3 regions of the Azospirillum sp. UFLA03-27 genome follow, and region 2 is predicted to be linked to each of the others. Evidence: predicted binding sites of a transcription regulator. Region 2 holds the regulator's gene; each other region holds the start of a gene.

Region 1 (6,677 bases), on a different contig from region 2:
GGCATGTTAGAGGAAACAATTTCGAATGCGCAGACATTCAAAACAACGGTTGGGTAATTCCGTTCTGAACGAGGCAGCGTAACATATGTTGGTATGTTTTATCGCGCAATCCGCAAGCGGCGGCCCCTGCCCGCCTGCATTCCTGCCGTGCCGCGGCTCCTTCGACGCACGGATTGGTGTCGCGTGAAAAAATAGGCTTGCCTTGGCCGCGGCCGGGGCGTATACGGGCGCTCCTCCGCTGGAGCGGCGCGGGCGTAGCTCAGGGGTAGAGCACAACCTTGCCAAGGTTGGGGTCGAGGGTTCGAATCCCTTCGCCCGCTCCATTTTCAGCGCGGATGGTACGAAAAAGGGCGGCCTTGGGCCGCCCTTTTCGCGTTTTGCGCCGTGTCGCTGCGCTGGGGCGCCGGGGCGGAAGCCGGTGGCGGGCCTTTCGGCCCGCCGGCCCCGCTAAAGCGGATTGCAATCCGCTTTGGACCGCGACGGCGGTCCCGGTCGCACATGCGACCGGAGCCCGCCTCTCGCGGGAACAGAGTTCCCGCTGGCGGCAGGCGGATGCCATCGGCATCCGCTGAGAGCCGGCGAATGAGGCGATATGAGTCTAAAGCGAACGGAAGTCGCTTTAGGTCTGTCACCACAGCGCCAGCGACAGCTCGTAGAAGAGCGCGCCGACGACGGCCGTCGCCGGCAGGGTGATGACCCAGGCCATGACGATGCCCTGCGCCAGACCCCAGCGCACCGCGCTGGTGCGGCGGGCGGCGCCGACGCCGATGATCGCCCCGGTGATGGTGTGGGTCGTGCTGACCGGCACGCCGAGCCACGTCGCGACGAACAGCGTGATGGCCCCGCCGGTCTCCGCGCAGGAGCCCTGGACCGGCTTCAGATCGGTCAGCTTGGACCCCATGGTCTTGACGATGCGCCAGCCGCCGAACAGCGTGCCCAGCCCCATCGCGGCCTGACAGGTGATGACCACCCAGAAGGGCACGTGGAAGGTTTCCCCCAACAGGCCCTGGGAATAGAGCAGGACGGCGATGATGCCCATGGTCTTCTGCGCGTCGTTGCCGCCGTGTCCCAGGCTGTAGAGCGCGGCGGAGCCGATCTGGATGTGGCGGAACAGCCGGTCGACCGCGAAGGGCGTGCTGCGCCGGAAGATCCAGGACACCGCCACGATCATCACGCTGGCCAGCAGGAAGCCGACCACCGGCGAGACGACGATGGCCGCGGCGGTCTTCGCCAGACCGGACACCACCACGGCGTCCAGCCCGGCCTTCGCCACGCCGGCCCCGACGAGGCCGCCGATCAGCGCGTGGGAGGAGCTGGACGGGATGCCCAGCCACCAGGTGAAGACGTTCCAGACGATGGCGCCCATCAGCGCGCCGAAGATGACGTGCGGGTCCACCACCCCCGCCCCGACGATGCCGGTGCCGATGGTGGTCGCCACATGCAGCCCGAAGAACAGGAAGGCGATGAAGTTGAAGAAGGCGGCCATGGCGACGGCGGTCCGCGGCGACAGCACGCGGGTGGAGACGACCGTTGCGATGGAGTTGGCCGCGTCGTGCAGCCCGTTGAGGAAATCGAAGAGGAGGGCGACGCCGATCAGCCCGATGAGGATGGGCAGGGCGAGGGTAGCGGCTTCCATGGGATCAGACCTGTTCGACGATGATGCCGTCGATGGTGTCGGCCACGTCCTCGCACGCATCGAGCACGCGTTCCAGCAGCTCGATGATCTCGCGTTGAAGGGCGTGGCGATGGGTGATGGGGGCGTCGAGCCCGCCGCTCTCGTCGCGCAGCCGGTGCTTGGCTTCGCGCAGGAGCCGGTCGCCTTCGCTCTCGATCCGCGAGACCTCGGCGGTCATCGCGTGGAGTTGCTCGACGTGTTTGGGGATGTCGCGGAGCAGGGGGATGCCCGCGCTCAGCCGGGCGGTGCAGCGCACGATGGCGTCGGCCTGGGCGTGCATTTCCGGCGTGTAATCGGTGAAGCCCGCCTCCACGAGGTGACGCGCGGTCTCCTCGATGAGGTTGAGAACGTCGTCCATCCGCTTGCCGAGTTCCTGGATGTCCGAACGGTCGAAGGGCACGATGAAGGTGCGGTGGACGGCGAGCTGGATCTCCTTCTCGATGGCGTCGGCCTCGCTCTCGACCCGGCGGATGGTCTGGAACCGCTCCTCCAGGTCCTGGCCGCTGGCCATCATCGCCCGCAGCGCCTCGGCGCCCGTGGCGACGGTCCGGGCATGCTCGGCGAACAGGTCGAAAAACCGTTCTTCGCGCGGCATCAGGGCCCGGAACAAATTCAGCATGCGTGGTTCTCCAACTTACGCCGGCCTGCAGTGCTGGGGACCCGCACGGACGCGCGCGAGCCTCAGCGTCGCGGCTGGTGTAACATCCCCGGCGCCCGTGGGGAGTCACAAAAGTGTCATGCCGGGCCGGCTTGCGGCGAGATTTCACGGGGGTGGCCGGCGGAAAGACCGGTGATTTGCCGCGGCGGGCCGCTTATCCTGCCGCCGACGGATCGGCAACGGGGTGGCGCGTGGCAGGGGAAACACGGAACGGCTCGGAAACTCAGATCGGCCTGACGGCGGCCATCGTTTCGGTGGGCGTGTCCCCGGCGAATGGTGCCGAGCCGCGCGTGGTGACCGTGCGCAGCGGCTTCGAGATCCCCGAATCGCACCGCCGCGGCGACGAGCCGCCGCCCCACCGCGACGCGCTGCCGGGCGCCCCCTTCGATCCCGAGCGCTTCCGCACCCTTCAGGACGGCCTGCGCGCGGTCGCGGAGGGCGCGGCCGGGCTGACCCTGCGCTATGTGGAACAGCTCTACAGCTTCGGCGACCGCTACCGCGACCCGCACGAGCTGTTCGGCGGCCCGCGCTCGCTGGTGGTCGGCTATCTGGCCTTGCTGCGCGAGGCGCCGCTGCGCATCGACGGTGCGGAGTGGCGCGGCCTGTATGAGTTCTTCCCCTGGGAGGACTGGCGCGATTCGCCGCCGGCGCTGCTCGATTCGGTGATCCGCCCGGCGTTGGCCCGCTGGGTCGCTGGAGCACCTGACGAGCCCGCCCGCGCCCGCCGCGGTGAGCGTGCCCGCATGGCCTTCGCCCTGGATGGCGGGGATTGGGATTCTGAACGGGTGCTGGAGCGCTACGAACTGCTCTACGAGGCCGGGCTGGTGGTGGAGGCGTTCCGCGACCATGACCTCGCCCGCCGGGCGGGGGTGGAGGAGCGCACGGTGCGGCTGGAGATGCCCCGCGCGCTGGGCCGCCCGATGGCCCGCGACGGCCGCCGCGTCCTGGCGACGGCACTGGAGCGGCTGCGCGGCAAGCTGAAATACCGCCCCATCGTGTTCGAGCTGCTGCCCCCGACCTTTACCCTGCACCAGCTTCAGCAGGTGGTGGAGGCGCTGTCGGGCGAGCGGCTGCACAAGCAGAACTTCCGCCGCCTGATGATCTCCGGCGGGCTGGTGGAACCGACCGGCCAGTATGAAAGCCAGACCGGCGGGCGCCCCGCCGAACTCTACCGCTTCCGCCGCAGCGCCATCCTGGAGCGCACCAGCACGGGCGCCATCGCCGCCCCGGAGGATTGACCACCGTTGATCTGTGGGTATTCTGCCGCCAATGCCTAAAGAAGGGGAGCGAAAGCGCATGACCGACTTCGACAGCACCTGCGACCTCTACGACCGGTTCGAGAAGACCGTCCGCGTCGCCGACCCCGTCTTCCGCGATTTCGGCCGGCGTTGCAAATTCAGCGGCGCCGCGGTGACCGTGAAGTGCTTTGAGGACAATTCCCGCGTCAAGGAGACGCTGGGCACGCCGGGTCGGGGCAAGGTGCTGGTGGTGGACGGCGGCGGCGGCCTGCGCGCTGCGCTGATGGGCGACCTGATCGCCAAGGACGCGGTGAAGAACGGCTGGGAGGGCGTGGTCATTCACGGCTGCGTCCGCGACGCCGCGGTGCTCGCCACGCTGGATCTGGGCATCAAGGCGCTGGCGGCGATTCCGCGCAAGACCGTCCGCAACGGCGAGGGGCAGAAGGATCTGCCGGTGACGCTGGCCGGCATCCGGATCAATCCTGGTGATTTGGTCTTCGCCGACGAGGACGGCGTGCTGGTGCTGACTCCGGAGGAGTTCGGCGCCGTCGCGTGACAGGTATGGAACGGGACAGGCAAAGGCGCCATGGCCCGGCCCTGTGATCCTGCCATCAAGCCCGGCCAAGAGGAGTGCGGCGCATGTTGATCGTCTTCGGCGGGCTGCCCGGAACCGGCAAGACGACGATTGCCTGTGCGTTGGCGCAACGGCTCGGCGCCTTTTATCTGAGGATCGACACGATCGAGCAGGCGATTCGCGCAACCGGCGGCGCCGACGATTCGATCGGCCCGCAGGGCTATGTAGTCGCCTACGCCGTAGCTGGCGACAATCTTCGGCTTGGCGCCACCGTCGTCGCGGATTCGGTCAACCCCATCCAGATCACGCGCGAGGCGTGGCGTGCCACGGCGCTTCGGGCCGGGGTGCCGCTGGTCGAGGTGGAGGTCGTGTGCTCGGACCCGCTTGAGCACCGCCACCGGGTCGAAACCCGTCACAGCGACATCGCCGGGCACCGTCCGCCTTCCTGGGCGGCGGTGATGGGGCGGACCTACGAGCCGTGGGACGGGCCGGCGGTCGTCGTCGACACGGCGGGCCGCGCGGTCGACGCCTGTGTCGCGGCGATTCTGGCGGTTTTGCCGATCCGCTCGCCCGACGGGACCGGGCGCCCTCGATGAGACGGGATCAGCCCGCGACCTTCTCCCACCCCATTTTCTGGTACCGGTATTCCAGGATCGTCGGCGCCGCGCAGGCGTAACCGACCCAGACGCCCAGCGTCATCAGGGCGCCGGCCGGCCACAGCGGGATGGAGATGAGGATCAGCGCCGCGTGGATCGCGGCGTGCAGCCACTCGGCCTTTTTCGCAAAGTAGACCGGGCCGAGCAGGAAGGCCCAGAGGATCTCACGGTTGGTCACCGCCTCCCGCTGGCCGTTTGTGGGATTCTCGAACACCATCCCGGACGGAGCCGCCGCCATCCCTGCCTCCCTTTGGTTGTTTTCCATTCTATTTGGGGAGGCAGTCTGGACGACGGCGGCCCGGCCTGTCGAGGCCGAAACAACCTTTTTCCGGATGGTGGAGTGGAGACCCGTCCGGCGGACTCACGTCGGCTCGCTTGCGGTTCAGGGGGCCTTGTGCGGGGAGACGTTGGGCAGCAGTGCGGCGAACAGGCCGAGCAGGGGAACGACCGAGCAGGCCTGGAAGACGAAGCCGATGCCCTTCCAGTCGGCCAGGACGCCGAGCCCTGCGGCGGCCATTCCCCCGATGCCGAAGGCCAGACCGAAGAACAGGCCGGACACCATGCCGACCCGGCCGGGCATCAGCTCCTGCGCGTAGACGATGATGGCCGGGAAGGCCGAGGCCAGGGCCAGCCCGATCACCGCGCTGAGCGCGACCGTCGCGGTCAGCCCGACATGGGGCAGCAGCAGCGTGAAGGGCAGGATGCCCAGGATCGAGATCCAGATGACCGTCTTGCGACCGATCCGGTCGCCGACCGGCCCGCCGATGATCGTCCCCGCCGCCACCGCTGCCAGGAAGACGAACAGGCAGAGCTGCGCGGAGTCCGGCGCAAGGGCGAAGCGCTCCATCAGGAAGAAGGTGTAGTAGCTGGTGAGGCAGGCCAGATAGACGTATTTGGACAGGATCAGCACCATCAGCACGGCCAATGCCCGGTTCACCTGCCCGCGGGTCAAGCCAGGGTGGCGGATCGCCGCGCCGCCGCGGATCGGGCGGGCGTGGTCGCTGCGCGCGTACCAGCGTCCGATGCCGGTCAGCAGCGCCATGCCGCCCAGGGCGGCGAGCGCGAACCAGGACAGGCTCTCCTGCCCGCGCGGCAGGATGATGTAGGCGGCCAGCAGCGGCCCCAGCGCCGAGCCGGCGTTGCCGCCCACCTGGAACAGCGACTGCGCCAGCCCATGCGCGCCGCCGGAGGCCAGTCGGGCGATCCGCGACGCCTCGGGGTGGAAGACCGAGGAGCCGAAGCCCAGCAGGGTCGCCCCGATCAGCAGCGCCGCGTAGTTCGGCGCGAAGGCCAGCGTGACCAGCCCGACCAGCGACGCCCCCATGCCAATGGTCAGGGAGTAGGGCGCCGGCCGCCGGTCGGTGGCGAGCCCGATGATTGGCTGAAGCAGCGAGGCGGTGATCTGGTAGGTCAGGGTGAGCAGGCCGATCTGCGCGAAGCTGAGGTCGAATCCGCCCTTCAGGATCGGGTAGATCGCGGGCAGCAGGGACTGGATCAGGTCGTTCAGCAGATGGCAGACGCTGATCGTCCCCAGGACGGGCAGGGCCGTCCCCCCGGCCTTGGGCCGGGACAGGGTGGTGTCGGTCACGGAAGGAAGCCTTTTTTGGCGCTTGGCCGGGTTTGGCGCTTGGCTGGCGGGCGGCGCGTTGCTTGGTGTGGAGCAACAGCCTATGGTGAGCCGCGACGGCCTGCCACCGCGGTCAGGCCGATTTCTTACGAGACTGGGCCATGGTCCGGAACCTGCGCATCGACACGGTCGAGGAGTCGCCCAGCCCGCTGATCGCCCTGGGGCAGGATCACGCGGACGGCACCTTGCTGGCTGCCCACACGCACCGGCGCGGGCAGTTGCTGTCCGGGGCGACGGGGACGCTGCTGC
Region 2 (6,677 bases):
CCGCTGTGGAACGAGCTTCAGGAGGAATGCATGAAGAAGCTCGACGACATCACCATCGAGGATCTCTGCCTGCGCGCCCGCACCGCCGGCGTCGAGAGCGAGACCGAAGACCGCATCGATTTTACGATTTGATCCCACCCGGAAAACGGTTAAATTCTACATATGCTGTAGAAAGTGGGAAAATACCACATACCGGAGGAGTGAAAAATGCCGGGTTCCGAGTTTCGCGGTAAGATCTACGACAGCATTCTCGACACCGTCGGCGCCACGCCGCTGGTGCGCGTCAATCGGCTGGCCGAGGACGCCGGGGCCAAGGCCCAGATCGTCGGCAAGCTGGAGTTCTTCAACCCACTGGCCAGCGTAAAGGACCGCATCGGCTTCGCGATGATCGACGCGGCGGAGCGCGCCGGCACCATCGAAGCGGGCCGCACCACTCTGGTCGAGCCGACGTCGGGCAACACCGGCATCGCGCTGGCCTTCGTCGCCGCCGCCAAGGGCTACCGGCTAATCCTGACCATGCCGGAAAGCATGTCGGTCGAGCGCCGCAAGATGCTGAAGCTGCTGGGCGCCGAGCTGGTCCTGACGCCGGCGGCGGAGGGCATGAAGGGCGCCATCCGCCGGGCCGACGAGATCGTCGCCACCGATCCGAACGCCTATATGCTCCAGCAGTTCAAGAACGCCGCCAACCCGGAGATCCACCGCAACACCACGGCGGAGGAGATCTGGAAGGACACCGACGGCAAGGCCGACTTCCTGATTTCCGGCGTCGGCACCGGCGGCACGCTGACCGGCGTGTCGGAGGTCCTGAAGGCCCGCAAGCCCGGTTTCCGCACCATCGCGGTGGAGCCGGAGGACAGCCCCGTCCTGTCCGGCGGCATGCCCGGCCCGCACAAGATCCAGGGCATCGGCGCCGGCTTCGTGCCGGACGTCCTGAAGAAGGACCTGATCGACGAGGTCGTGCGCATCTCCAACCAGCGCGCCTTCGAGACGGCCCGCAAGGTGGCGAAGCTGGAAGGCATCCCGGTCGGCATCTCCTCGGGTGCCGCGCTGGCCGCGGCGCTGGAGATCGGCTCCCGTCCGGAGAACGAGGGCAAGCTGATCGTCGTGATCCTGCCATCCTTCGCCGAGCGCTATCTCTCCACCGCCCTGTTTGAAGGGCTGGAGTAACCCGGCGCCCCTCTCCCACATCCACCTGCGGCTGTGGGAGAGGGATCTCCGGTACATGTTCCTGCGCAACCGGACGGCGAATATTGCGCCGCCGCGCATCCTGCTGTAGAGTGGGCTCCGTCCGGTCTTTGTGCCTGCCCCTGGCATCAGGCGGCGCTTTGACAAAAAGATTGGATTTTAGTAATCTAACTTGTCTGCGCCGGGAGTTTCGGCCGGCGCGGCTCCGCCTTTTCAGGCGACGGCCCGGCTTGCGCCACGGGCGCCCGACGATGCGGAGCTGACGGCACAGGACCAGCGGGGGAGGCCACCATGGGCGTCGCGATTCCGAATGCCTCGACGATGAACTGGTTCCAGTTCCGCGGCATCACCAACGAATTGGACTCCAACCTCGCATCCACCGACTACCGCCAGTTCACGGTGTCGAAGGCCGGCGAATTCAATTTCCGAATCGCCGACATCAACACCAACATCAAGATCGTCGACCAGAACAACAAGGTCGTCGCCGAGGCCAAGGCGAAGAACGAGGCGGCGGAGGCCAGCGCGAAGCTCGGCCCCGGCACCTACACGGCGGTCATCTCCCAGGCCGTCCGCGGCGTGAATGAACGCGAATACACGCTGGACATCACCGAACGCCAGAACATCATGATGGTGGGGACCGGCGCCCAGATGAAGGGCATCGCCCGCGCCGTCGTCGGCAAGGATCCAGGTGTCCAGAAGCACACGCTGACCGTCGCGCAGGGCGGCGAGTTCGTCGGCAACATGTCCCTTCCCTTGACGCGCTGGGCCCTCATGAGCAAGGAGGGCAAGGTCGTGGCCTCCGGCGACACGATGGACCCGGCCAAGTCGGGTGAGGACATGCTGAAGAAGCCCAGCTTCAAGATCGACCCCGGCCAGTACGAGTTGGTGATCGTCCCGCCGAAGAACGTGATCGGCGAAATCCCCTATCAGCTGAACTTCGTCCAGAAGGTCGCCAAGTCGCCCGAATCGACCGAGGAACGCCCGTTCGACAAGATCATGCGGGAGCGCGAGGCCCGGCTGAAGCAGTGGGCGGCGGAGGACGCGAACAAGTCGTCCAGCACGTCGAAGACCACCCCCTACAAGATGAGCCTGCTCGCCTGACGCCGCCCGCCGCAGGAGCCCGAGCGAGGGGGCTTGCGCGGCATGGGGCGTTCCGCGCTATTCTGCGGATCATGGATTTCACCGACACCCAGCTTCACCGCTATTCCCGCCACATCATCCTGCCGGAGGTCGGCGGCATCGGGCAGGAGGCGCTGTTGCGCGCCCGCGTCCTGGTCGTCGGGGCCGGCGGGCTGGGCGCACCGTTGCTGCTCTACCTCGCCGCGGCGGGGGTGGGGACCATCGGCGTCATCGACGACGACACGGTGGACCTGTCCAACCTGCAACGGCAGGTGATCCACGACGAGTCGTCGCTCGGCGTTCCGAAGGTGGAGAGCGCCGCCGCCCGCATCCGCGCGCTCAATCCCGACGTGGCGGTGGAGGTGCACAAGACGCGCCTGACGAAGGACAACGCGCTGGACCTGATCGGCCGCTACGACATCGTGGCCGATGGGTCCGACAATTTCGCCACGCGCTTCCTGCTGAACGACGCCTGCTACTTCGCGAAGAAGACGCTGGTGTCGGCGGCGATCCTGCGCTTCGACGGGCAGGTGTCCACCTTCAAGGCGCATCTCGGCGATCCGCACCCCTGCTACCGCTGCCTGTTCCCGGAACCGCCGCCGCGCGGGCTGGTGCCGTCCTGCTCCGAGGGCGGCGTGCTGGGAGCGCTGGCCGGCTTCGTCGGTTCGCTCCAGACGACCGAGGTGCTGAAGGAGATCATGGGCATCGGCGAGGGCCTGTCGGGCAGCCTGATGATGCTGGACACGCTGCACGCCTCCTTCCAGCGCATCACCGTGCGCCGCGACCCGGACTGCCCCTTGTGCGGCCCCCACCCGACCATCCACGACCTGTCCGCCCACTGAGCGGCGATTGGGAGAACCCTTTAGTCATGGAAGGTCCTGAGTCCCTGTCCATCGTCCTGTTCGCGGGCGGCTTCGACCGGGTTCACTACGCCCTGGTGATGGCCAGCGCGGCGGCGGCGACCAACCGCAAGGTCACGCTGTTCTTCACCGGCCGCGCCCTGAACACGCTGCTGGCCGAGGGTGCGGACGGCGTGCCGGGCTGGCACCGGCTGGACCCCGCCGACGACGGCAGCCGCCCGGCGGAGCGCGACGCCGCCTTCACCGCCAACGGACTGGCCGGCTTCGAGGAGTTGCTGGAGGCCTGCGTGATGCTGAAGGTCACGGTCATGGCCTGCGAAATGGGGCTGCGCGCGCTCGGCCTGCCTGCCGGTGTGCCGTTGCGCCCCGACGTGCCGGTGAAGACCGGCGGCGTCGTCACCTTCCTGAACGACGCGCCGAAGACCGGCGCGATCCTGTTCGTGTGAGCGCGATGACCGACGACCACAGCCTGGTGATCGAACAGGCGAACCGCTTCGAGGCGATCGCCGCGGAGGGCTTCGAGGGCCGCCCCTACCGGGACGCGCTGGTCCATCTGGCGCAGCATGTGACGGCGCATCCCAATCTCGCACCGCGGGTGGCGCACGCCCTGCGCATGATGATCGGCTTCATCGAGGACAGCGACCCGGCGAAGCGCTTCGGCCCGAAGGTGGCGATTTTGCGGGAGGCGGTGGAGCTGCTGGAGGGGTGAGGGCAGCTCTTCGGATTCCCGGCGAACAACAAAATTCACACGGATTGCACGGATTTAAGCACGGATGACACGGATTTTTCTTGGACTTGCTTCGTGCAAGCTGATCGATCCGACACGAGCTGCGCACGAGTATAAAAATCCGTGAAATCCGTGAAATCCGTGAAAACACTATTGCCCCCCAAAACTCCTGCCGCTCACACGGACTTGCTGTCCAGCGCGTAGCCCGCCGAGCGGACGGTGCGGATCAGGTCCATCTCCGTCTCCTCGTTCATCGCCTTGCGCAGGCGGCGGATGTGAACGTCGACGGTGCGCGGCTCGACATAGACGTCGTGGCCCCACACCACGTCGAGAAGCTGCTCGCGCGAGAAGACGCGGCCGGGATGCTGCATGAAATGGCGCAGCAGGCGGAACTCGGTCGGCCCCAGATGCACGTCGCGACCGTTCCGGCGCACCCTGTGGGCGGCCAGATCCATGGTCACGTCGGCGAACTGCAGCGTCTCGTCCGTCATGCCGGGGGCCGAGCGGCGCAGAACGGCGCGCATGCGGGCGACCAGCTCGGTCGGGGAGAAGGGCTTTGTGATGTAGTCGTCGGCGCCGGAGTTCAGGCCGCGCACGCGGTCCGCCTCCTCGCCACGGGCGGTCAGCATGATGATCGGGATATCGCGCATCTTGCTGTTGCGGCGCATCTGGCGGCAAACCTCCAGCCCCGACATCAGCGGCAGCATCCAGTCGAGCAGGACGATGTTCGGCGTCTGCTCCCCGGCCAGCAGAAGAGCTTCCTCGCCGTCGGTGGCGGCGTTCACGCGGAAGCCTTCCTTCTCCAGATTGTACTTCAGCAGCGTCACGATGTCGGCTTCGTCCTCGACGATGAGAACGAGCGGCTTCAGCGCCGAATTCATGCTTGTCCCGCTCCCACTGCGCGTCTCGCCGTCACGCGGCATGTCCCGCTCCATCGTTATCCGGACCACCGTCCCGCGGCAATCCCCGTTCCACCGCCTCCGTGGCCGCATCCATGACCGAACCACCCGGCTCGACCACGGCGAAGCTGCTGCCGTCGTTCTTCGGGCGCGCCGCGCGCAGCGTCGTCCCGACCACCAGATAATGGATGGTCTCGGCGATGTTGGTGGCGTGGTCGCCGATCCGCTCCAGGTTCTTCGCCATGAACAGCAGGTGCGTGCAGGGCGTGATGTTGCGCGGGTCCTCCATCATGTAGGTCAGGACCTCGCGGAACAGGCTGGTGTAGAGGTCGTCCAGCTCCTCGTCGCGCTCCCAGGCGGCGATGGCGCGCTGGACGTCGCGCTCGATATAGGCGTCCAGCACGTCCTTCATGATCGACTCGACCAGCCGCCCCATGCGCGGGATGGCCGCCGCCGGGCGCACCACCGGCACCTGGGCCAGCGCCAGCGAGCGCTTGGCGATGTTGGAGGCGTAGTCGCCGATCCGCTCCAGATCCGACGCGATCTTCAGCGCCGACACGATCTCGCGCAGGTCCTGGGCCAGCGGCTGGCGCAGGGCGAGCAGCCGCACGGCCTCGGCGTCGATATCGCGCTCGTAGGCGTCGATGCGCTGGTCGGCCTGCATGACCTGGGCGGCCAGCGCGACGTCGCGGCGGGCCACCGCCTTCACGGCGGCGTCCACCTGCGCTTCGGCGACGCCGCCCATCTGGGTGATCAGGTTGGACAGGCGCTCAAGTTCGTGCGCGAAGGAACGCACGATGTGTTCGTTGCTCATGCTTCACGTCCTTCGCTGAGGGAGGAGTGGCGGCGCTGTTGGGGATCAGAGGCCGGGGATCAGCCGTAGCGGCCGGTGATGTAGCCCTGGGTGCGCTCGTCCCGCGGGTTGGTGAAGATTTCCTCGGTATCGTCGCACTCCACCATGTCGCCCAGATGGAAGAAGGCGGTCTTCTGGGAGACGCGGGCCGCCTGCTGCATGTTGTGGGTGACGATGACGATCGTGTAGTTCTCGCGCAGCTCGTCGATCAACTCCTCGATGTGGGCCGTCGCGATGGGGTCGAGCGCCGAGCAGGGCTCGTCCATCAGGATCACCTCGGGGCTGACGGCGATGGCGCGGGCGATGCACAGGCGCTGCTGCTGGCCGCCCGACAGGCCGGTGCCCGGCTCGCGCAGGCGATCCTTCACCTCGTTCCACAGGCCGGCGCGCTTCAGCGAGGTCTGGACGATCTCGTCCATCTCGTCGCGGTGGCTGGCGATGCCGTGGATGCGCGGGCCGTAGGCGATGTTGTCGTAGATCGACTTCGGGAACGGGTTCGGCTTCTGGAAGACCATGCCGACGCGGGCGCGGAGTTGCACGGCGTCGATCGACTTGCCGTAGACATCCTCGCCGTCGAGCGCGATCAGCCCCTCGACGCGGCAGTTCTCGATGGTGTCGTTCATGCGGTTCAGGCAGCGCAGGAACGTCGACTTGCCGCAGCCGGACGGGCCGATCAGCGCCATCACGCGGTTTTCCTGGATCTCCAGGTTGATGCCCTTGAGCGCCTGTTTGGCCCCGTAGAACACCTTGACGTCGCGGGCGACCATCTTGGTGCCGTGAATGCCGGCGGCAGGACGCGAAGGCATGGCCGTGGCCGGGATGTGGGTCTGGACGCTCATGGGGTTACCAACGCCTCTCGAATTTCTTGCGCAGGAAGACGGCCAAGCCGTTCATCAGGATGAGGAAGGCGAGCAGGATCAGGATCGCCGCGGAGGTGCGCTCCGTGAAGGCCCGCTCGGGGCTGTCCGCCCACATGTAGATCTGCACCGGGATGGCCGTGGCGCTGTCGGTCAGGCCGCCGGGGATGTCCACGA
Region 3 (6,677 bases), on a different contig from region 2:
CGTGTATCGGTGCGTTGTGGTTCGCGGATGGAATTCTCGCCTATAAGGTGCGCACACGCCCTATGCGCCCACCCGGGGGATTTCGCGTATGAGCAGGTTCGGCGGCAAACCACCCATGGGACGCGACCGCGTCCGCCTCTCCACGACGGAGAAGCAGGCTGCCGTCGCCGCCGCGAAGGACCAGAAACCCGAATTTGACAACGACAAGCTGCTGAATCTTCTCCGCTCTGCGAAATCCGAACTGCAGGGTATGCGACTGATCCACATGCACCTGTCGCTGCTGCGGGACAAGGACCCGTCCAGCCAGATGATCGTCCGCACGATCATCCAGGAACTGGCGAGCAAGGCCTCCTATCTGCAATCCTTCAACATTTCCAACGGCGACGTCATCATCCTCTACAAGGGGCTGAAGCTGACCGGCGTCACCGACGTCTGCCAGAAGGTGGAGCAGATCTTCCTGGCCAAGACGACCCTGACCGGGGCGAACCCCTACAAGGAATTCTCGCTCTATTCGATCATGGAACTGGCGTTGAACTTCATCAACGTCATCCGTTTCATCGAAGAATTGCAGGCCAACGAGACCGGCGATCATTCCAACGAGACGAAGCCGCCGATCACGCTTGAGGAGATGGCGAAGCTCGAACGCTCCATGCAGATGTTCGACCTGTCGCCCTTCCTGTTCAACCAGGCCATCGCCAACATCGGCCGCAACGCCGAAGAGGACATGGCCTATTTCGAGCTCTACATCTCCATCAAGCTGCTTCAGGAACGGCTCTGCCCGGACTACGACATCACGGCCAACAAGTGGCTGTTCAACTATTTCACGGCCAATCTCGACCAGTCGGTGCTGCGCGCACTGAACCACGGGCTCAGCTTCATGCGGGGCCGGCGCATCGGCATCAACATCAACCTGTCCACGGTCATCTCCACCGGCTTCGTGAAGTTTGACGAGCGGCTTCCCCTCGATTTCCGCGGGCAGGTGGTGCTGGAGATCTCCAAGGGCGACCTGATCGAGAATCTGTCGCTGTTCAACGAGGTCGTGGAGTTCGCCCAGGACCGCCGCTATCAGATCGCGGTGGACGGGCTGAATCCTTTCTGGGTGACGAACTTCGATCTGGAATATTTGAACGCCGACTACGCGAAGATCTTCTGGTCCAACGACATGCTGGAGATGGACCCGACCTTCGAGAAGTACTTCATGGAGCGCATCCAGGAGCAGGACCGCTGCAAGTTCATCCTGGCGCGCTGCGACAGCGTGTCGAGCCTCGTCTACGCCCACAAGGTCGGCATCACGATGGTGCAGGGCCGCGCCGTGGACAACATCCTGCGCAAGGGTGTGAGCGTCCGCGAAGCCATCGCCCACGCCAAGGTGGCATGAGGGCCTTTGCAGTTTGATCCCCTCTCCCGCCCCGTGAGAGGGTGCCTGCGAAGCAGGCGGGTGAGGGCCGTGTGAGGATATCAAGGCACTGATCCTTGAAGGCACCCTCACCCTCCCACCGCTTCGCGGCAGGTCCATCCCTCTCCCGGGAAGGGAGAGGGTTAAAAACCTTTACTCCGCCGCTTGCGGCCTAGCCGGCGGCACGATCTCACCCTTGCGGTTCAGCGCCTTCGCCAACGCGTCCAGGCGCCGCTGCACCGTCTCGCCGGCCGGCACGCTGAAATCGTCCGGCAGGGACAGCACCAGCCGCTCCCCCGACACCTTCAGCGCCGTGCGCTGCAGCAGCGCCGTGGCGCCACCGGTCAGTGTGTGCGCGAGACGCAGCGCCAGTCCCAGAACCAGAGCCTTGCGCGCCTGGGCGTCGCTGAGCAGCGCCCGCGGCCCTGCGGTGACCGAGTTGGGCGTGCCCGGCCCGTCGATGGACCCGGCGTAGCGGGCGTAGACGGCCAGCGCCAGGAAGGCCCGCTCGTCATGGTCGATGCCGGGGAAGGGGTAGCGCAGGATGCGCAGGCAGGCGTGCTCCGCCCGGTAGTCGGGATGCTCGGCCCAGCCCACGTCGCTGAGCAGACAGGAGGCCTGCCGCAGCCTCAGAGCCGCGTCATCCTCCCCGGCGAAGAGGTTGCCGGTCCAGGACACCAGAAGAGCCGGATCGCCGATGCGGACGAAGCGCTGCGCCCAATCCTCCACCGCGGCGAGCAGCGGGTCCTGCCGCTGCCCCTCCGGATCGAGCAGCGCGTACAGATGCCCTTCCCGCAACCCGTAAGCCGAAAACACCACGCTGGACGGCTGGACCATCCGCAGCAGCCGTTCGAACACCAGCGCTGCGTAGGGCAGCGTGTCGATCCTGCGGCGCGAGCCGGACATCTTCTCCAGCGAGGAGCGGCTCTGCTTGGCGATCAGAGCGGCGAAGTCCCGCGCCTCGGCGAAGGGCACCGTGTAGTGGTGAATGATGTGCAGCGGGTGCTTCACATGCTCCATGTGCAGCTTGGCCAGTGCCCGCCAGCCGCCGCCCACCGGGAAGAAGGGCTTGCCGCGCATCTGGGCCAGCCAGTCCAGCTTCTCCAGATGCTGGTCGATGGCGCGGACCAGCCCGTTCGGCTTGGCGGGGTTCAGCTCCATCAGGCGTAGCGGGCCCAGCGGCATCGTCAGATGCTCGCCGATCACGCCGCGCTCCAGCCGGACCAGTTCCAGGCTGCCGCCGCCGAGGTCGCCGACCAGCCCGTCGGCGGCGGGGGTGCCGGACAGCACACCCATGGCGGACAGCCGCGCCTCCTCCTCACCGCTGATGACGCTGACGTCGAGGCCGGTGCGGTCCTTCACCCGCTGGATGAAGGCCGCCCCGTCCGTGGCGTCGCGCACCGCCGCCGTGGCGATGACGTCCAGCCGCCCGACGCGCATACCCGCGACCAGCAGGGCGAAGCGTTCCAGGGCCTCCAGGCCCTGGGTCACGCCCTCCGGGTTCAGGCAACCGGTCTTCTCCACCCCGCGGCCGAGCCCGCACAGGACCTTTTCGTTGAAGACCGGCAGGGGCGATCGCTTCAGGGCGTCATAGACGACGAGCCGGATCGAGTTGGACCCGATGTCGATCACGGCGATCCGCTCGCCCTTGTCGACCACCCTCTCGACGGCCTTGGTAGCGACCGTGTGTTCCTGCGCCGGCGTCATAGGCAACCGATGTCCTCAATCAAATGACCGTACGCAGCTTCAACCGCGGCGGCGTCTTTTTGCTGCTGAGCGCGCTGCCGCGCCCCGACAGGCTGGGGTTCGTCATGAAATAGTTATGGGCGCTGAACGCGTCCGGACCAGCCTCCACCCGATGATAAACGCCGTCGGGGCCGAGTTTCCAGGTGTTCGCCTCGTCCTTCAGGTTGGCGACCATGATCTGGTCCAGCACCTGCTCGTGCACCGTCGGGTTCTCGATGGGCACCAGCGTCTCGATGCGGCGGTCCAGGTTGCGCGTCATCCAGTCGGCGGAGGAGATGAAGACCTTGGCTTGCGGGCTGGGCAGCGCGTGGCCGTTGGCGAAACAGATGACGCGCCCATGCTCCAGGAAGCGCCCGACGATGCTGCGCACCCGGATGTTCTCCGACAGGCCCTTGACGCCGGGACGCAGGCAGCAGATGCCGCGGATCACCATGTCGATCTGCACGCCCTTCTGCGACGCCTTGTAGAGCTGGTCGATGATCTCCGAATCGACCAGCGAGTTCAGCTTCACCCAGATGTGGGCGGGCTTGCCGGCGGCGGCGTTGGCGACCTCCGCGTCGATCAGCTGGCCGAGCTTCTGGCGCAGCGTGATCGGGGCGATGGCGATCTTCTCCAGCAGCTTCGGCGTGGCGTAGCCGGTCATGTAGTTGAACATCACCGCCGCGTCGTGGCAGAGCGCCGGATCGCATGTGAAGAAGGACAGGTCGGTGTAGACCTTCGCCGTGATCGGGTGGTAGTTGCCCGTCCCAAAATGGACGTAGCTGCGCAGCGCCTTGTTCTCGCGCCGCACCACCAGCGACACCTTGGCGTGCGTCTTCAGATCGACGAAGCCGTAGACGACCTGGGCGCCCGCGCGCTCAAGATCGCGCGCCCAGCGGATGTTGGCCTCCTCGTCGAAGCGGGCCTTCAGCTCGACCAGAGCGGTCACCGACTTGCCGGCCTCCGCCGCCTCGATCAGCGCGGCGACGATCGGACTGTCCTTGCTGGTGCGGTAGAGCGTCTGCTTGATGGCGACCACCTGCGGGTCGCGCGCCGCCTGCCGGATGAACTGCACCACCACATCGAAGCTCTCGTACGGGTGGTGGACGACGATGTCCTTGTCGCGGATGGCCGCGAAGCAGTCGCCGCCGAAGTCGCGGATGCGCTCCGGGAAGCGGGCGTTGAAGGGGCGGAAGACCAGATCGGGCCGCTCGTCGACGATGAGCTGGCGGGTGTCCGACAGGCCGATCAGCCCGTCCAGGACGAACACGTCGTCGTTCGACACGCGCAGCTCGTGGCGTAGGAACTCGCGCAGGTCGGCCGCCATGCCGGCGTCGGTGGCCAGCCGGATGACGCTGCCGCGGCGGCGGCGCTTCAGCGCGCTTTCGAAGGTGCGGACCAGATCCTCCGCCTCCTCCTCGATCTCCATCTCGCTGTCGCGCAGGACGCGGAAGACGCCGTGGGCCTTCACCTGGAACGGCGGGAAGAGCCGGTCGATGAACAGCATCACCAGCTTCTCAAGCTGGATGAAGCGGATTTCCGACCCCGGCAGGCGGATGAAGCGGTCGAGCTGCGCCGGCAGCGGGACCAGCGCGTCGAGATGCCGCCCCTTCACCGGCTCGTGCAGTTGCAGCGCCAGCGAGAAGCCCAGGTTGGGCAGGAAGGGGAACGGGTGCGCCGGGTCCACGGCGATGGGCGTCAGGATGGGGAAGATGTCGTCGAGGAACTTGGCCTCCAGCCAGTCCTTCTCCCCCTCGGTCAGGTCCTCGGCGCCGGCCACCATGATGCCGGCCTCGCGCAGGTCCTGCTTCAGGCTGCGCCACATGGTCTGCTGCGCGTTCATCAGCTCGACGATGCGCTGGTTCACCGCGGTGAGCTGCTGGGCCGGGGTCAGGTTTTCGGCGCTGGGTGTCTTCACCCCCGCGGCCACCTGCCCCTTCAGGCCGGCGACGCGGACCATGTAGAATTCGTCGAGGTTGCTGGACGAAATCGACAGGAACCTCAGCCGCTCAAGCAGCGGATGGTTCGGGTTGGACGCCTCATCCAGGACGCGCTGGTTGAAGGCCAGCCACGACAGTTCGCGGTTGATGAAGCGCTCCGGCGCGTCCGCTTCGATGCAGGTCGCTTCCAAGTCCTGAAGTTCGGTCACAGCAGCCTCGGGCTTTTGCGTGATGGGTGGTGCCGCTACAGTCCGGTCGGGCCGAACCGCCCCACCGCGGTCGGCGGGCCAAGCAACCTACCCCAACTACGTTACGGTTTTGGGTCAGACAGCATAATACTGCCGCCACGATAATACCGCTGCGAAAACAGTCGCACCCCCGGCGCATCCCGCCGGACCGCGATCCGGACAGGAAGGACCGCCTCGATGAAGACCCTGTATCTCATGCGCCACGGCAAGTCCGCGTGGGACAATCCCTCCCTGGACGACCATGACCGCCCGCTGGCGCCGCGGGGCAGGAAGGCGGCCCGGCTGGTCGGGCACGAGTTGAAGGACCGCGGGGCGCGCATAGGGCTGGTGCTGTGCTCCACCGCCCGGCGCGCGGCGGACACCGCGGACCGCCTGCTGGAGGTGATGGACGCCCCGGGCATCCCGGTGGAGCGCGAGCGCGGCCTCTACCTGTGCGGCGCCGGGGTCCTTCTGGAACGGCTGCGCGACGCGCCCGAGTCTGTGTCGTCGCTGATGCTGGTCGCTCACAACCCGGACCTCCACGACCTCGCCCGCGAGTTGACCGGCAGCGGCGAGGAGCGGCACCGCGCGGCGTTGGCGGAGAAGTTTCCAACCGGTGCCTGCGCCGTCATTCTGTTCGAAGCGGCCCGCTGGGCCGACCTCGACAGCGGGGCGGGACGGCTGGCCGATTTCATCCTGCCGCGGAAACTCTCTTAACGCCCTTTTGCCAAATGGGGTATTTCAACTCCGAACCGAGCAGGCCCGGAACCGAGCAGGAGTCGCCCCCCGTGTCTTCCGCGCCCCAGAACAACGCGCCCCCAGGCGCACCCGCCGCGGTGTCCGCCACGGTGTCCGCCACGCGCGAGGTGGAAATGAAGCTCCATCTCGATCCGCGCGATCTGTCCCGCGTTGCCGACCTGCCCGCGCTGAAGGAGAAGGCGGAGGGCGCGCCGGCCGTCCGCGACCTGCGCACCGTCTATTACGACACGCCGGACCGGCGCCTGTTCCTGGGGGGCGTGGCCCTGCGGGTGCGCCAGGACGGCGACCGCTTCGTGCAGACGCTGAAGACCATCAACGCCGCCACCCCCGGCGATTCGGCCGCGGTGGCCATCCGCAAGAAATGGGACTGGGCCATCCCCACGGCCGCCCCCGACATGACACCCCTCGACGCCGAGGGTGTCGCCGCCCTGGTGCCGGAGGACGCGCGGGCGGCACTGGTTCCGCAGTTCACGACGGAGTTCCGGCGCACCACCCTGCTCGTCCGCCCGGACGCCCTGACCTCCATCGAGGTGGCGGTGGACGAGGGCCAGATCACCGCCGGCAACGCCTGTGCCCGCATCAGCGAGGTCGAGCTTGAGCTTAAGTCGGGCCGCATCGGCCGCCTGTTCG

The links. Region 2 encodes PhoB, which activates phosphate uptake and scavenging genes when phosphate is short. Its sites were predicted from a motif close to TNTCATAAAACTGTCA; they were not measured.
Region 1: the regulator PhoB is predicted to act here: its motif matches at 2,398-2,413, upstream of Q4I23_RS11610 (DUF47 domain-containing protein).
Region 3: the regulator PhoB is predicted to act here: its motif matches at 5,372-5,387, upstream of Q4I23_RS13520 (RNA degradosome polyphosphate kinase).

What each region holds. Positions count from the first base shown of each region.
Region 1 covers NZ_JAUQTX010000059.1:13,584-20,260, forward strand. The annotation lists tRNA gene Q4I23_RS11600 (tRNA-Gly) at 249-323, shown strand; gene Q4I23_RS11605 (inorganic phosphate transporter) at 629-1,636, opposite strand; gene Q4I23_RS11610 (DUF47 domain-containing protein) at 1,641-2,294, opposite strand; gene Q4I23_RS11615 (NUDIX hydrolase) at 2,525-3,571, shown strand; gene rraA (ribonuclease E activity regulator RraA) at 3,630-4,127, shown strand; gene Q4I23_RS11625 (P-loop nucleotide/nucleoside kinase family protein) at 4,211-4,741, shown strand; gene Q4I23_RS11630 (hypothetical protein) at 4,749-5,039, opposite strand; gene Q4I23_RS11635 (MFS transporter) at 5,184-6,389, opposite strand; gene Q4I23_RS11640 (AraC family transcriptional regulator) at 6,530-6,677, shown strand, end outside.
Region 2 covers NZ_JAUQTX010000017.1:17,520-24,196, forward strand. The annotation lists gene Q4I23_RS04505 (RrF2 family transcriptional regulator) at 1-132, shown strand, start outside; gene cysK (cysteine synthase A) at 208-1,167, shown strand; gene Q4I23_RS04515 (hypothetical protein) at 1,477-2,286, shown strand; gene Q4I23_RS04520 (HesA/MoeB/ThiF family protein) at 2,358-3,146, shown strand; gene Q4I23_RS04525 (DsrE family protein) at 3,173-3,610, shown strand; gene Q4I23_RS04530 (hypothetical protein) at 3,616-3,873, shown strand; gene phoB (phosphate regulon transcriptional regulator PhoB) at 4,068-4,772, opposite strand; gene phoU (phosphate signaling complex protein PhoU) at 4,804-5,604, opposite strand; gene pstB (phosphate ABC transporter ATP-binding protein PstB) at 5,664-6,449, opposite strand; gene pstA (phosphate ABC transporter permease PstA) at 6,487-6,677, opposite strand, start outside.
Region 3 covers NZ_JAUQTX010000074.1:15,818-22,494, reverse strand. The annotation lists gene Q4I23_RS13530 (hypothetical protein) at 89-1,378, shown strand; gene ppx (exopolyphosphatase) at 1,550-3,103, opposite strand; gene Q4I23_RS13520 (RNA degradosome polyphosphate kinase) at 3,123-5,270, opposite strand; gene Q4I23_RS13515 (SixA phosphatase family protein) at 5,487-6,005, shown strand; gene Q4I23_RS13510 (CYTH and CHAD domain-containing protein) at 6,077-6,677, shown strand, end outside.